DNA from 3 places in the Klebsiella sp. SYXHC3 genome. Region 2 is predicted to be linked to each of the others. Evidence: predicted binding sites of a transcription regulator. Region 2 holds the regulator's gene; each other region holds the start of a gene.
What was found. The regulator CRP, encoded in region 2, controls carbon source genes, mostly activating them, when cyclic AMP is high. The targets are predictions, from matches to a motif close to ATGTGANNNNNNTCACAT.
Positions count from the first base shown of each region.

Region 1: the regulator CRP is predicted to act here: its motif matches at 3,417-3,434, upstream of deoC (deoxyribose-phosphate aldolase).
Region 3: the regulator CRP is predicted to act here: its motif matches at 2,423-2,440, upstream of AC2CGP_RS19485 (YjcB family protein).

Region 1 is NZ_JBXUNG010000012.1:73,197-78,236, forward strand. It holds gene deoB (phosphopentomutase) at 1-1,010, opposite strand, end outside; gene deoA (thymidine phosphorylase) at 1,063-2,385, opposite strand; gene deoC (deoxyribose-phosphate aldolase) at 2,499-3,278, opposite strand; gene AC2CGP_RS21665 (metal-dependent hydrolase) at 3,687-4,472, opposite strand; gene AC2CGP_RS21670 (patatin-like phospholipase family protein) at 4,469-5,040, opposite strand, start outside.
Region 2 is NZ_JBXUNG010000002.1:459,811-464,850, reverse strand. It holds gene AC2CGP_RS09165 (hydrolase) at 1-467, shown strand, start outside; gene AC2CGP_RS09160 (YheU family protein) at 464-682, shown strand; gene AC2CGP_RS09155 (phosphoribulokinase) at 755-1,624, shown strand; gene AC2CGP_RS09150 (OsmC family protein) at 1,687-2,091, opposite strand; gene crp (cAMP-activated global transcriptional regulator CRP) at 2,396-3,028, shown strand; gene AC2CGP_RS09140 (YccS/YhfK family putative transporter) at 3,079-5,040, shown strand, end outside.
Region 3 is NZ_JBXUNG010000009.1:54,512-59,551, reverse strand. It holds gene soxR (redox-sensitive transcriptional activator SoxR) at 1-16, opposite strand, end outside; gene soxS (superoxide response transcriptional regulator SoxS) at 102-431, shown strand; gene AC2CGP_RS19490 (EAL domain-containing protein) at 416-2,020, opposite strand; gene AC2CGP_RS19485 (YjcB family protein) at 2,572-2,853, shown strand; gene iraM (anti-adapter protein IraM) at 2,921-3,280, opposite strand; gene AC2CGP_RS19475 (MltF family protein) at 3,731-5,040, shown strand, end outside.

The DNA.
Region 1 (5,040 bases), on a different contig from region 2:
CCAACCAGCTCCATCAGCTCCGGCAGACGACGGTCGAACAGCTCCAGACCCGCCGCGTAGCCAGCGACGTCGCGACGGTGGCCCCAGGAGGAGTCAAAATCGACAAAGTTAGTGAAGACGATAGTCTCGTCGCCCGCTTCCTTCATCTCTTTGATGGTCGCGTCGAACAACGCGTCCAGCCCGGTGGCTTTCACTTTCTTAGTGATGCCGCAGTTGGCGTAGATGTCGGCGATTTTACCCACGGAAACCACGTGGCCGTTTTTCTCGTCGACCAGCTTCTGCAGCACGGTCGGCGCCGGCGGCTCGACCGCCAGATCGTGACGGTTACCGGTACGCTGGAAGTTACCGGCTTTGTCGCCAACAAACGGACGAGCAATCACGCGGCCAATGTTATAGCCGCCTTCGGTCAGCTCTTCACGGGCGATTTCGCACAGCTCATACAGCTTGTCGAGGCCGAAAGTCTCTTCGTGACAGGCGATCTGGAACACCGAGTCAGCAGAGGTATAGAAAATCGGTTTCCCGGTTTTCATATGCTCTTCACCCAGTTGGTCCAGAATCACGGTACCGGAAGAGTGGCAATTGCCGAGATAGCCCGGCAGGTTCGCGCGCTTAACCAGTTTATCCAGCAGTTCCTGCGGGAAGCTGTTCTCGTGATCGCTGAAGTAGCCCCAGTCAAACAGCACCGGCACGCCGGCGATTTCCCAGTGGCCAGACGGCGTATCTTTACCAGAAGAGAGTTCATGCGCCCAGGCATAGGCGCCAACAACTTCGGCATTACCGTCCATACCGGCGGCAATTTTACCGGTAGAACCTTCATGCGCTTTCACCAGACCCAGACGGGTCAGGTTAGGTAAATTCAACGGGCCTTTACGACCATTGTCAGCTTCACCTTTGGCGCAGGCTTCTGCAATGTGGCCCAGGGTATCGGCGCCAACATCGCCAAAGCGGTCAGCGTCTTCCGTTGCGCCAATCCCAAAGGAGTCCAGCACCATAATAAATGCACGTTTCATCTTGTTCTCCATACATCATGCGCTGCAAAAAAGCGATCAGATCAGTATATCGCTACTTGGTGATACGGCGATAGACCGTCGGTGTAATTTCTGGGGCGTGGGCGTCCAGTTTTATTGCCGCTTTCACGGCTTTAGCCGCTTCCTGCCAGCTCGATTCATCTTTCGCATGAATCACCGCCAGCGGACGTTCGCCATCAACTTTATCGCCAAGGCGCGCCATATCGGTAAAGCCAACGCTGTAGTCAATAGTATCGGAAGCCTGGCGACGACCGCCGCCCATCGACACCACCGCCATCCCCAGCGCGCGGGTATCCATTTCAGAGACAAATCCGGCGCCTTCAGCATAGACCGCTTTGCTCAGCATTGCCGTCGGCAGGTATTTCGCATAGTTTTCGACAAAGTCGCTCGGCCCCTTCTGCGCCGCCACCATGCGGCCAAAGACTTCTGCCGCTTTACCGTTATCCAGCACCGCCTGCAATTTCGCGCGCGCCTCGGCGTCATCCGCCGCCAGCTTGCCGGAAATCAGCATTTCCACGCACAGCGCCATGGTGACGTCGTACAGGCGCGGGTTGCGGTATTCGCCGGTCAGGAACTGTACCGCTTCGCGAACTTCAACGGCGTTACCCGCGCTGGAGGCCAGCACCTGGTTCATATCCGTTAACAGTGCGGTCGTGCGCACGCCGGCGCCGTTGGAGACGCCAACGATCGCTTCGGCAAGCGCTTCTGAAAGCTCATAAGTCGGCATAAAGGCGCCGCTGCCGACTTTAACGTCCATCACCAGCGCGTCCAGACCTTCCGCCAGTTTCTTGGCCAGAATAGACGCGGTAATCAGCGGGATGGAATCCACCGTCGCGGTAATATCGCGGGTGGCATAGAAACGTTTGTCAGCCGGCGCGAGCGAGCTGGTCTGCCCGATAATCGCCACGCCGACATCTTTAATAATTTCGCGGAAACGCGCGTCGTCCGGGAAAATATCAAAACCCGGGATCGCTTCCAGTTTATCAAGCGTACCGCCGGTATGGCCGAGACCACGCCCGGAGATCATCGGTACGTAACCGCCGCAGGCGGCAACCATTGGCCCCAGCATCAGCGAGGTGACGTCACCCACGCCGCCGGTCGAGTGTTTATCGACGATCGGGCCGTTGAGGTTAAGGCTTTTCCAGTCGAGAACGGTTCCTGAATCCCGCATCGCCATGGTCAGCGAGACACGTTCCGGCATAGACATATCATGGAAGAAGATGGTCATCGCCAGCGCGGCGATCTGTCCTTCAGAGATAGTATTATCGCGGATACCGTTGATGAAAAAGCGAATTTCTTCATCGCTTAATACATGACCATCACGTTTTTTACGAATAATTTCTTGTGCGAGAAACACGGTAACCTCCCAAATAGTATAAATTGCCGGATGGCGGCGCGAGCGCCTTATCCGGCCTACAGGCATCCATTCGTAGGCCGGATAAGCGCAGCACCATCCGGCGTATCAAGGGATTAGTAGCTGCTGGCGCTCTTACCGTCGCCGTGACCCAGGGCTTTCAGCAGGCTAGCCAACAGGCTGGATGCGCCGAAACGGTAGTGACGGGAATCGGCCCAGTCGGCGCCGAACAGTTCATCAGCAATCGCCAGGAACTGTTGCGCATCTTCCGCGCTGCGCACGCCGCCGGCAGGTTTAAAGCCAACGGTTTTCTCAACGCCCATATCGCGGATCACTTCCATCATGATGCGCGCGCTTTCCGGCGTCGCATTCACCGGCACTTTACCGGTAGAAGTTTTGATGAAATCCGCGCCCGCTTTAATAGAGATTTCAGACGCCTTACGAATCAGCGCTTCTTCTTTCAGTTCGCCGGTTTCGATGATCACTTTCAGCAGCACATTCGCCGCCGCACAGGCTTCTTTACAGGCTTTCACCAGATCAAAACCCACCTGCTCGTTACCCGCGATCAGCGCGCGGTACGGGAAAACCACATCCACTTCATCCGCGCCATAAGCGATTGCCGCGCGGGTTTCCGCCAGCGCGATATCGATATCGTCATTACCATGCGGGAAGTTAGTCACCGTCGCGATGCGGATATCCGGCGTTCCTTGTTCGTTCAGCGTCTTACGGGCAATCGGGATAAAACGCGGGTAGATGCAGACCGCAGCGGTATTTCCCACCGGCGTTTTCGCCTGATGACACAGAGCGATCACCTTCTCATTGGTGTCGTCATCGTTCAGGGTGGTCAGATCCATCAGTTTCAACGCGCGCAGGCTGCTTGCTTTCAAATCAGTCATTTCATACTCCGACGGCGTATTGCCGGTTCAATAGTTTGTTCACCTTGCGAGCCTGTTACTATTGTAACAACCGCTCGCCATTACACTTCGACATTCATCACAGTTAATGAAAACTAATTACTAATTTGCATTACTGTAACGTGATAAAAATCACAATTAACCAGCAATTCCCGCCAGCCTCACCGTCATCTCCTGTTTAAGCATAATCGGCAAACCGAAGTTCATGGTGATGTTATTATTCTAACATATCAAAACGAGTTATCTCGACGTCATGGCGCACAAATTGTGCAAATCCTGGCCATAAATATACTTTCTGATTGAAACTTAATGGATTTTATATTTATAAAAAATGATGGGATTGTCACACCCGACCAGAACCGGGGACGACGTTGTCCAGTATGTGGGTCGTTAGAGGGTTAGCGCGGTAAAGAGGTTTTTGGTATTCGCCAGTAGTGCCGCTTCAATTTCCTGCGCCGGTTCCGCGCGCAGTTCGCAGAGCGAGTCAAAGACGCGGGCCGCCTGTTCCGGGCGGTTCGGCTGTCCCTGAAAACCATTCAGCGGCATATCCGGAGCATCGGTTTCCAGCAGCAGCGAAGAAAGCGGCAGACGCGCCATAACATCGCGAGTTTTGCTGGCGCGGGGATAGGTAATGGTACCGCCAACGCCAATCTTATAGCCCAGCTGTACAAAACGTTCCGCCTGCTGCAGGCTGCCGGCAAAACCATGCACCACCCCGGCGCGCGGCAGGTTATGTTTTTTTAGCAACATCGCCAGCTTATCGTGGGTGCGGCGCGAATGCAGGATCACCGGCAAATCGTAACGCTTTGCCAGCCGCAACTGCGCTTCCAGCAGCGCCTGTTGGCGATCGTATTGCGGATCGTCGCGGTAGAGATCGAGGCCAATCTCCCCGACGGCCACGAGTTTCGGATGACGCTGTGCAAGATAGCTTTCCAGTTGCGCTAACCCGCGGTCATCATGCTGTTCGATAACAATGGGATGCATCCCTAACGCGGCATACAGCGGCTCGTGTTGCTCCGCCAGCGCCAGCACGCGAGCAAAGCGCGCGGCGGATATCGACGGCACGATTATGCGCCCAACGCCGGCCTGTGACGCCCGTGCGATACTCGCCGGTTCATCCTCTGTAAATGGGGGAAAATCGAAATGACAGTGGGTATCAATAAAGCGTAACGTCACGCCAGATCCTCGTTATTAAAGCTAGGGTCATTAGCCTGCGGCGCGGTGATAATCGCCTGTTGCGGCGTTTCGTTAGCTACCGGCAACGGCGGCACCACTACCGACGTCGGCATTGCCACACGCGGCGCATGACGTAACAGCGGCGGTTGCTCGGTCAGCAGTTTCCCTACCGTAGCGAGGAAGTAGCGGCCGCACTGGCGTCCGGTTTTATAATCTTCCAGCAGCGCCGGCAGACGGCTGCCAAGCGCCATACTGCGCAGCGGCCGCTGCGGATAGATTTCGAATATCCGCAGTTTACCCGGCGGTTTTTCAATAAACTGCTGCGTCGCGCGATAGGTGGTTTCGTGGTGCTGTACCAGGTTCACAAACGGCTGCAAACTGCTTTCCCCCAGCCAGCGCTCCATCCGTTTAAACCACTGCGGAGTGTAGAACATCTGCGAAGGGACGGTACGGATAACCACGATAGTCTGCGCGCCGCGGCGCGCCGCCTCCTGCACAGGGATCGCGTCGCTGACGCCGCCATCGAGATAATTCACGCCATCCAGCAGGACACCGCTACGGTAAAAAC
Region 2 (5,040 bases):
AAGCCTGCAGCTACCATATGGATAAAGGATTTTCGCGCGTCTATCAACGTTACCTGCTCAACCTGCTGAAAGCCAACGCCTCGCGCAAGCTGAAAGCCTATCCAGGCTCGCTGCCGGTGGATCTTCGCCAGCTCAAAAGCATGCGCCGCATCCGCGAATTCGACGACATGATCACCGCCAAAATCCACGGTTTCGCCGATGCGCTAGACTATTACCGACAGTGCAGCGCGATGCCGCGCTTAAGCGATATCACCAAGCCGACGCTGATCATTCACGCAAAAGACGATCCATTTATGGACCATCATTCAATACCGCCGCAGGAACAGCTGCCGGCTAACGTCGAATATCAGCTCACGGAACAAGGCGGCCACGTTGGCTTTGTCGGCGGTACGCTGCGAAAACCGCAAATGTGGCTGGAGCAACGTATTCCGGATTGGTTAACCCGCTGGCTGGGAGGACAAGCATGATTATTCCCTGGCAGGATCTCGATCCCGAAACGCTGGATAATCTGATTGAAAGCTTTGTGTTGCGCGAAGGCACCGATTATGGTGAACATGAACGTTCGCTTGCCGATAAAGTCGCCGATGTAAAACAGCAGCTTAAAACCGGGGAGGCCGTACTGGTGTGGTCAGAACTGCACGAGACGGTCAACATCATGCCCCGCAAGATGTTTAACGGCTAAGCGCCATGCCCCTCTAACCGCGAGAGCCTGGCGCGATACGGCGACACACCATCACTTAATCAGGGAGTTGTTATGTCTGCCAAACATCCAGTGATCGCAGTCACGGGCTCCAGCGGCGCGGGCACCACCACCACCAGCCTCGCGTTTCGCAAAATTTTCTCGCAGCTGAACCTGCATGCCGCGGAGGTCGAAGGGGATAGCTTCCATCGCTATACTCGCCCGGAAATGGACATGGCGATCCGCAAAGCGCGCGATCAGGGCAAACACATCAGCTACTTCGGCCCGGAAGCCAACGACTTCAGCCTGCTTGAACGCACCTTTTTAGAGTACGGCGAATTCGGCAAGGGCCAGTCGCGAAAATATCTCCATACCTATGATGAAGCGGTTCCCTGGAATCAGGTTCCCGGCACCTTTACCCCGTGGCAGCCGCTGCCTGAACCGACCGACGTGCTGTTTTATGAGGGGCTGCACGGCGGCGTGGTGACGCCGCAGCATGACGTGGCGAAACATGTCGACCTGCTGGTCGGCGTGGTGCCGATCGTCAACCTTGAATGGATCCAGAAGCTCATTCGCGATACCAGCGAACGCGGCCATTCGCGCGAAGCGGTGATGGACTCGGTGGTACGTTCGATGGAAGACTATATCAATTTCATCACCCCCCAGTTCTCACGCACCCATATCAACTTCCAGCGCGTGCCGACGGTCGATACCTCGAATCCATTTGCCGCCAAAGGCATTCCATCGCTCGACGAAAGCTTCGTGGTGATTCACTTTCGCAATTTGCAGGGGATTGATTATCCCTGGCTGTTGGCGATGCTACAGGGGTCGTTTATCTCGCATATGAACACCCTGGTGGTGCCGGGCGGTAAGATGGGGCTGGCGATGGAGCTCATTATGGCGCCGCTGGTCGAGCGCTTGATGGAAGGCAAAACCATTAGTTAAGGGCAAAATAAAACCCCGGTCGCCGTGCTGCCGGGGTTAGCGTCCCGCTACGTCAATTCGTCTCAGGCTTCGATGACTTCGTAAGAGTGGGTGATGTTGACCGCCTTTTCCAGCATCAGCGCCACCGAGCAGTACTTCTCCGCGGATAAATCCACCGCCCGGGACACCGCCGCATCCTTCAGCTCTTTACCGGTGACGATAAAGTGCAGATTGATATGGGTGAACAGGCGCGGCGCCTCTTCACGGCGTTCAGAGGTCAGCTTCACTTCGCAGTTGGTGACGTTTTGACGCCCTTTTTGCAGGATAGACACCACGTCAATTGCGCTACAGCCGCCCGCCGCCATTAACACCATTTCCATCGGGCTGGGCGCTTTGTCCCCGGAGTTGCCATCCATTAAAATCTGGTGGCCGGAGGCCGACTCACCGATGAAGGTTAGACCTTCCACCCATTTCACACGCGCTTGCATAAAATTTAACTCCGCTGTTGCAATTTTCCTGACAGATTACGCGCACATAACAAATCTCGCAACGGAAGGCGACCTGGGTCATGCTGAAGCGAGACACCAGGAGACATGCGGTGAAAGCTATGCTAAAACAGTCTGGATGCTACAGTAATACATTGATGTACCGCATGTATGCTGAGGAGTTCACATTACAGGCTGCATAAATTGAGCAGCCAGCTTCCCAGGCATAGGGAAAAATACGATTGCATGCCCGGATGCCGTGTAGTGTCGGCGTCCGGAGATAGCTTATAACAGAGGATAACCGCGCATGGTGCTTGGCAAACCGCAAACAGACCCTACCCTTGAATGGTTCTTGTCTCATTGCCACATTCATAAGTACCCATCAAAGAGCACGCTGATTCACCAGGGTGAGAAAGCGGAAACGCTTTACTACATCGTAAAAGGCTCCGTGGCTGTACTCATCAAGGATGAAGAAGGTAAAGAGATGATCCTCTCTTACCTCAACCAGGGCGATTTCATCGGTGAATTAGGCCTGTTTGAAGAAGGTCAGGAACGTAGTGCCTGGGTACGTGCGAAAACCGCATGTGAAGTGGCCGAGATCTCTTACAAAAAATTCCGTCAGTTAATCCAGGTGAACCCGGACATCCTGATGCGCCTCTCCTCGCAGATGGCGCGTCGTCTGCAGGTCACTTCCGAGAAAGTCGGTAACCTTGCTTTCCTCGACGTGACGGGCCGTATCGCTCAGACCTTACTGAATCTGGCGAAACAGCCTGATGCCATGACTCACCCGGACGGGATGCAGATCAAAATCACCCGCCAGGAAATTGGCCAGATCGTCGGTTGCTCTCGTGAAACCGTCGGCCGTATTCTGAAGATGCTGGAAGATCAAAACCTGATCTCGGCACACGGTAAAACTATCGTCGTCTACGGTACCCGTTAAGTCGCTAAACGGCGTATTGCTCCGCGCAGTACGCCGTTTTTGTTTCTCCCATGTGGCGCAGGCTGATTTACCACCCGGAAGTCAACTATGCACTGCGGCAAACGCTGGTGCTGTGTCTACCTGTGGCCATCGGGCTTCTGCTCGGCCATCTGCAGCAAGGGCTGCTGTTCTCTTTAGTTCCCGCCTGTTGCAATATTGCCGGTCTCGACACCCCGCATAAACGTTTTTTCAAACGCCTGATCGTTGGCGGCTGCCTGTTTGCCGGCAGCAGCCTGATTGTGCAATTGCTTCTGGCGCGCGACATCCCGTTGCCGCTTATCCTCAGCGCGCTGGCGCTGATTCTCGGCGTGACGGCGGAAATCAGCTCGCTACACGCTCGCCTGTTGCCGGCATCGCTTATCGCCGCCATTTTTACCTTAAGCCTGGCCGGCAATATGCCCATCTGGGAGCCGCTGCTTATCTATGCGCTGGGAACCTTGTGGTACGGACTCTTTAACTGGTTCTGGTTTTGGCTCTGGCGAGAGCAGCCGCTGCGCGAGTCGTTAAGCCTGCTTTACCGCGAACTGGCTAACTATTGCGAGGCCAAATATAGCCTCCTGACGCAGCACACTGATCCGACGACCTCCCTGCCGCCGCTGCTTACCCGCCAGCAGAAGGTAGTCGATTTAATTACCCAGTGCTATCAGCAGATGCATATGTTAGCCGCCAACCAGCGTAGCGATCATAAGCGACTGCTGCGCGCGTTCCAGGTTGGGCTGGATCTGCAGGAACATATTTCAGTGAGCCTGCACCAGCCGGAAGAGGTGCAAAAACTGGTGGAGCGCAGCCATGCGGAAGCGGTCATCCGCTGGAACGCGCAGACCGTCGCCGCTCGTCTGCGGGTGCTGGCGGATGATATTCTCTACCACCGCTACCCGCGCCGCTTTCAGATGGATAAGCAAATCGGCGCGCTGGAAAAAATCGCCTATCAGCATCCCGATAACCCAGTTGGCCAGTTCTGCGCCTGGCACTTCAGTCGTATCGCCCGCGTGCTACGTACTCAGCGCCCGCTGTACGCACGTAACCTGATGGCGGACAAAGAACGACGCCTGCCGCTGCTACCGGCCCTGAAGAACTACCTGTCATTGAAATCCCCGGCGCTGCGCAACGCCGCGCGCATCAGCGTAATGTTGAGCATCGCCAGCCTGATGGGCAGCGCCCTGCACCTGCCGAAGCCTTACTGGATCCTGATGACCGTGCTGTTCGTGACGCAAAACGGTTACGGCGCCACCCGCGTGCGGATTGTCCACCGGGCGGCAGGCACCCTGGCGGGCCTGGTGATCGCCTGGCTGACCTTACACTTCCACGTACCGGAGAGCTATACGTTAAGCGGTATGTTGTTCATCACGCTGCTGAGCTATCTCATCATTCGTAAACACTACGGCTGGGCGATGGTGGGCTTTACCGTCACCGCGGTATACACCCTGCAGTTGCTAACGCTTAACGGCGAGCAGTTCATCGTCGCCCGCTTTATCGATACCATCATTGGCTGTCTGATCGCCTTTGGCGGGATGGTCTGGCTATGGCCGCAATGGCAGAGCGGCCTGCTGCGTAAAAACGCCCACGATGCTCTGGAGGCCGATCAGGAGGCTATTCGGCTGATACTTAGCGCCGATCCGCAGGCCCCGGCGTTGGCCTACCAGCGTATGCGCGTCAACCAGGCGCACAACGCCCTGTATAACTCGCTTAACCAGGCGATGCAGGAACCGGGTTTTAACTCGCACTATCTGGAAGATATGAAGCTGTGGGTAACCCATAGCCAGTTTATCGTTGAGCATATCAACGCCATGACCACGCTGGCGCGCGAGCATACGATGCTAACGCCTGACCTGGCGCAGCGGTATCTGGAATCTTGTGAAATTGCGCTACAGCGCTGTCAGCAGCGTCTGGATTCAGACGGGCCGGGCAGCGCGGGCGATGTAAATATTATGGAATCCCAGGACGGGGAAGTGTTGCGTGGGCCGCTCAGCACC
Region 3 (5,040 bases), on a different contig from region 2:
TTGGTTTCTTTTCCATAAAAGCGCTTTACCTCAAGTTAACTTGAGGAATTATACTCGCCAGCAGACAAAACGACGAATCGAGAATTGAGAGAGGCCGCTTTATGTCCCATCAGGATATTATCCAAACGCTTATTGAATGGATTGATGAACATATCGATCAACCACTTAACATTGATGTAGTCGCTAAAAAATCGGGATACTCGAAATGGTATCTACAGCGGATGTTCCGTACCGTCACCCACCAAACGCTGGGTGATTACATTCGCCAGCGCCGGCTACTGCTCGCCGCTGAGGCGCTAAGGACCACGCAACGCCCTATTTTTGATATTGCGATGGATTTGGGATACGTCTCGCAACAGACGTTCTCACGGGTGTTCCGCCGGGAGTTCGATCGCACTCCCAGCGACTACCGTCATCAGATTTCCGCCTGACGACCGTCGTGCGGCGGACGCAGTAAGATCGGGGATTTCGCCAGCCACTGGATAAACTCCTGTGGCGGCATTGCCCTGGCAAAATGCCAACCCTGACAAAACTGCACGCCGCGCTTAAGCAACCAATCCACCTGATCCAGCGTTTCTACCCCTTCAGCGATGGTTTTTAAACGCAGGCTACGCGCCATGTCGATGATATGCTCGGCAATCAGGTGGCTGGTGCTATTAGTCGTCAGCGTATCGATAAAAGATTTATCAATCTTCAGAATATCGACGTTGAGCGAATAGAGATTGTGCAGGTTGGAATAACCGGTACCGAAATCATCAATAGCTATCTCATAGCCCGCTTCGCGGAAAGCCTGGATCACCGGCGTGGTTTTCGGCACATCGATAAACCCCCTTTCGGTGACTTCAATTTTGATTTGCTTCACGCAAACTGCATAGCTGCGCGCTTTCTCAGTGATCTGTGCAATCAACCTCGCGGAGTGGAAATCCGAGGCCGAAAGATTAATCGCGATATAGAGCTGCGGGTGTCGGGACAAATATTCGCCAAGATCGTTGAACAACTCGTCAACTACGTAATCTGTGACCTGAGCAATCATGCCTGAGTTTTCCGCCAATGGAATAAACTCCGCCGGACTCATGACCGGACCATCAAATCCCGGCCAGCGTAGCAGCGCCTCGGCGCCGACGCAGCGATTATTCTTAATGTCGATAATGGGTTGATAATGCAGACATAGCTGGCGGTGGCTTAACGCCCGCAAGAGCTTATTACGCGGTGAATGATACTGCTGACGGCTGCGCGACCATACCATCAGAATCAATATGCTGCAGATGATCCCTAACGGCAGGGTCAAGGTGACCTGATCGTACAGGCTGGCATAATAGCTGGCGCGCGAGGTGGACATGATGACCGCAATCGGCCGAATCGAGGAATGAGCGACGGTATAAACCCGGCCATCCTGATTAAAAAAAGCGTCTTCGTGGCGGATAAGGCGGTGTAGTTCCCTGGCATCAACGTTTTTACTCACCGAGAAAAACATGTTCGTTTTGGTATCGAAGACGCCGTAGGCTAAGTCTCTATCACTGGAAATAACCGAGCTATAAGAGAGAGGATTAACCACCACGGCATAATGGCCGCGCTGCATATAATTCATATCATAGCCCGGATAAAACGGCGTATCGCGGTAGTAGTAAATAGAGACGTCGGGCTGGCGGGTGTAATTCGCCGCGGCTATTCTCCACCCCTCTTCGGGATGAACTGCAGTAGAACAGATGAATTTGTTACCGTTCGCGTAAATCAAGTCATCGACATACAGCAATCCGCGGACAATATTCAACATGTAATGCTGATGCTGCGGGGAACACAATTCCCCTGTAAACTGCATGGCCTTTTCGCGCGCCTGCTCGGATTCATGAATGACCATTTCCGTTTTTTGCAACGCCAGCTGCGAAAACGACTGCAATCTATCGGAGATTTCTTCCCGGGCTCTAATTTGCGCGAACCACAACGCCAACACCACCGGCAGCACAACCACCAGTATGGTGAAGAATATTTTGAACGCCTTATGCGGCGCGCTACGACTCATTTCCGCTTTTTATCCATGCGATACGCCTCAATCACGGTATAAGGGCAAAAACCAGGCATTACCGACTGTTATAAAAAACAGCGAATTTCAGCAACGAACACGTTTATGTAAAAACCTCACACCTAATAATGATGAATCATACTTACTTATAGATGGATCGAGAAACATTCTCGTAATAATTAAGACACTAGCCACTTACTAATTCGGTTTCTCCGTACAATTACTCGTAATAAGTAACAAAACCCGTAGAACAATTATCGGCAGTCTACGCCCAGCCCTTAGCAGCGTCGAAAAACAGACGCCAGACAAGCTGGCGTACATCCCCTCGGCATTAACCACAGTTATTTTATGGTTTTAAAATGTCAAAAAAGGTCATTTTTTGTCTGGCGAATAAATCAGCAAATGTGATATAGTTCACACAAGTTGATGAAACAAAACTTTCGTTTCATCACTCCCTGAAGTGCCCCCAGATAGCCAGAGCGTCTCATTAATTGATAATCGCGCCAGGTTGTCTAAGGCCCCCGACTTTCATTGAGAGATAGGATAAGTTAATGGCTTCCATTACTACCAGTGTCGTTCTTTTGCGCTGGCCCCTGGTGAGCGCAGTATTGATGTTCCTGGCCAGCTCGCTGAATATTCAATTACGTAAAAGCGACTATGCCGGTTTAGCGATTATTTGTAGCTGTCTGGGCCTCGCTGCCGCCTGTTGGTTTGCTACCGGCTTGTTAGGCATCACCATGGTGGATGTCGCCAAAATCTGGGGCAACATTAAAGACGTCATGGTTGAAGTCATGAGTCAGACGCCACCAGAATGGCCAATGATGATGACCTGATAAAAAAGCTTCCTACGGGAAGCTTTTTTATTTTCAGCAACAGTGAGGGCCTTCCCCGCGCCCCCGGCTAATATTGTTCGCATAACTGCGGCCGTAGACGCTCGTTTGGGCAGCGCTTAACTGCACAATATGATTGATAAAGACAAGATTCTGGTTCCGCGGCTTCAAAATTGTACGGGCAGATTGGCCGCTCTCTTAACGTTTCCCACTGTTTATCGTCATAACGCGTAATGTTATAAATTTTTAATGAATGATATTGATCATTAATTAAAACTTTAGAGGAAAAAAGTTTCATTGTTTCACCGGGAAGCAATAAAAGATCGGCTTCATACCAGATAATAAACTTCAGAAACCGCAGCCCCGATATTGACGAGAACGCAACGCCGGTATGCGGGCAGATAAGGGTGTTAAGAATAGTCCATTTCATCTTCCATCCTTGTAAGTAAAATCTGTGACGGGGAATTTAGTGATAGCACTCCTGGTCGTTATCCGCAAGGTAGCTTATTAATAGTGTGATATAGAACGAGGCTGGTACACATCGGTCATACCACTCATGAAGTAAGCTAATCCGGGCTTTCTACGAATTATGTATTAATACTAAAAAAACATAACCATGCAGAGTCTATAAATAACCTTACAATAGATTTTAAATAACAGACAAAAATATCATTTTGATAGTCCATCAGGTTAAATAAGTGATTAGCGATCACAAATAAAAAATATTCTACAGGGAGGGAGGCAGCTCCTTCTTTTGTATTATAGCGGAAACGGTAATACCTCTTCCGCCGTACCGACGCAATGGAGGTAAGCAGAAAAAGACGCGGGAGAGCGTATGCATTGTCTAAAATATAATCATCTCCCTGCAGAGTGTCGCATCATGAACATCTTCGGTTTTCAGCGTCGCCTGGCGACGCTTTCCGCCTGCCTTCTCGCCTTACTGTTTGCCGTCTCAGCCCCGGTATCTTCGACGGAAAAACCGCCGCCGTTGCAAAATGATAAAGCTGAACTGGCTATCAATATGGATCACATCATGCAGCCGCAAAAAGGCGATCTTCCCGACATGATCAACCGACGGGCGATCCGAGTGCTAACGACTTACAGCAAGACATTCTTTTTTATCGACAAAGGTACCCAACGCGGCGCTACCCACGATCTTTTCATCGCTTTAGAAAAAGATCTCAATAATCAGCTCGCAAAAGAGAAGAAGCTGAAGCAGAAACACCTCAAAGTGCGGATCGTTTTCATCCCGGTCACGCGGGATAACCTGTTCAAAGCGCTAAATGAAGGCAAGGGGGATATCGCCGCCGCCAATCTCACGATTACCTCGTCGCGTCAGGAGCAGGTCGCCTTTACCACCCCGCTCTATAGCGATGTCAAAGAACTGTTGGTATCGGGGCCATCATCGCCCGACGTGAAAAACCTGGAGCAGCTTTCCGGTAAAACCGTGTTTGTCCGCCGCTCCTCCAGCTATTACGAAAGTTTGCAGAGACTTAACGCCCGCTTCGCTAAAGCGTCGCTGCCGCCGGTTATTCTGCAGGAAGCGCCAGAGGCGCTCGAAGATGAGGATCTTCTCGAAATGCTCAATGCCGGCCTGATTCCCCTGATCGTAGTGGATCGCCATAAGGCGCTTTTCTGGAAACAGGTGTTTCCAAAAATTCAGGTGCATGACGACATTGTATTACGGGATGGCGGTAGCATCGCCTGGGCGGTCCGCAAAGATAACCCACAGCTTCTCGCGGTACTGAATAATTTCGTGAAAAATAATCGTCAAGGCAGCACCCTGGGAAACATGATTCTGCTGCGCTACCTGAAAAGCACGACCTACGTTAAAAACGCCGCAGCCAACAGAGAGCGCGCTAAGTTTTTGCAGATGGTGGAAATTTTTAGAAAATATGGCGAACGCTATGATGTCGACTGGCTGCTGATGGCCGCCCAGGGATATCAGGAATCGCGGCTCAATCAATCGGTACGCAGCCACGTCGGCGCAATCGGCGTGATGCAGGTCATGCCCGCGACCGGCAAGGAATTGAAGGTTGGCGATATCAAAAAAATCGACCCCAACATTCATGCCGGCGTTAAGTATATGCGCTGGATGATCGATCATTACTATGGTGACCAACCGATGACGCCGCTTGATAAGGCGCTGTTTTCGTTTGCTTCTTACAATGCCGGCCCGGCACGCATCGC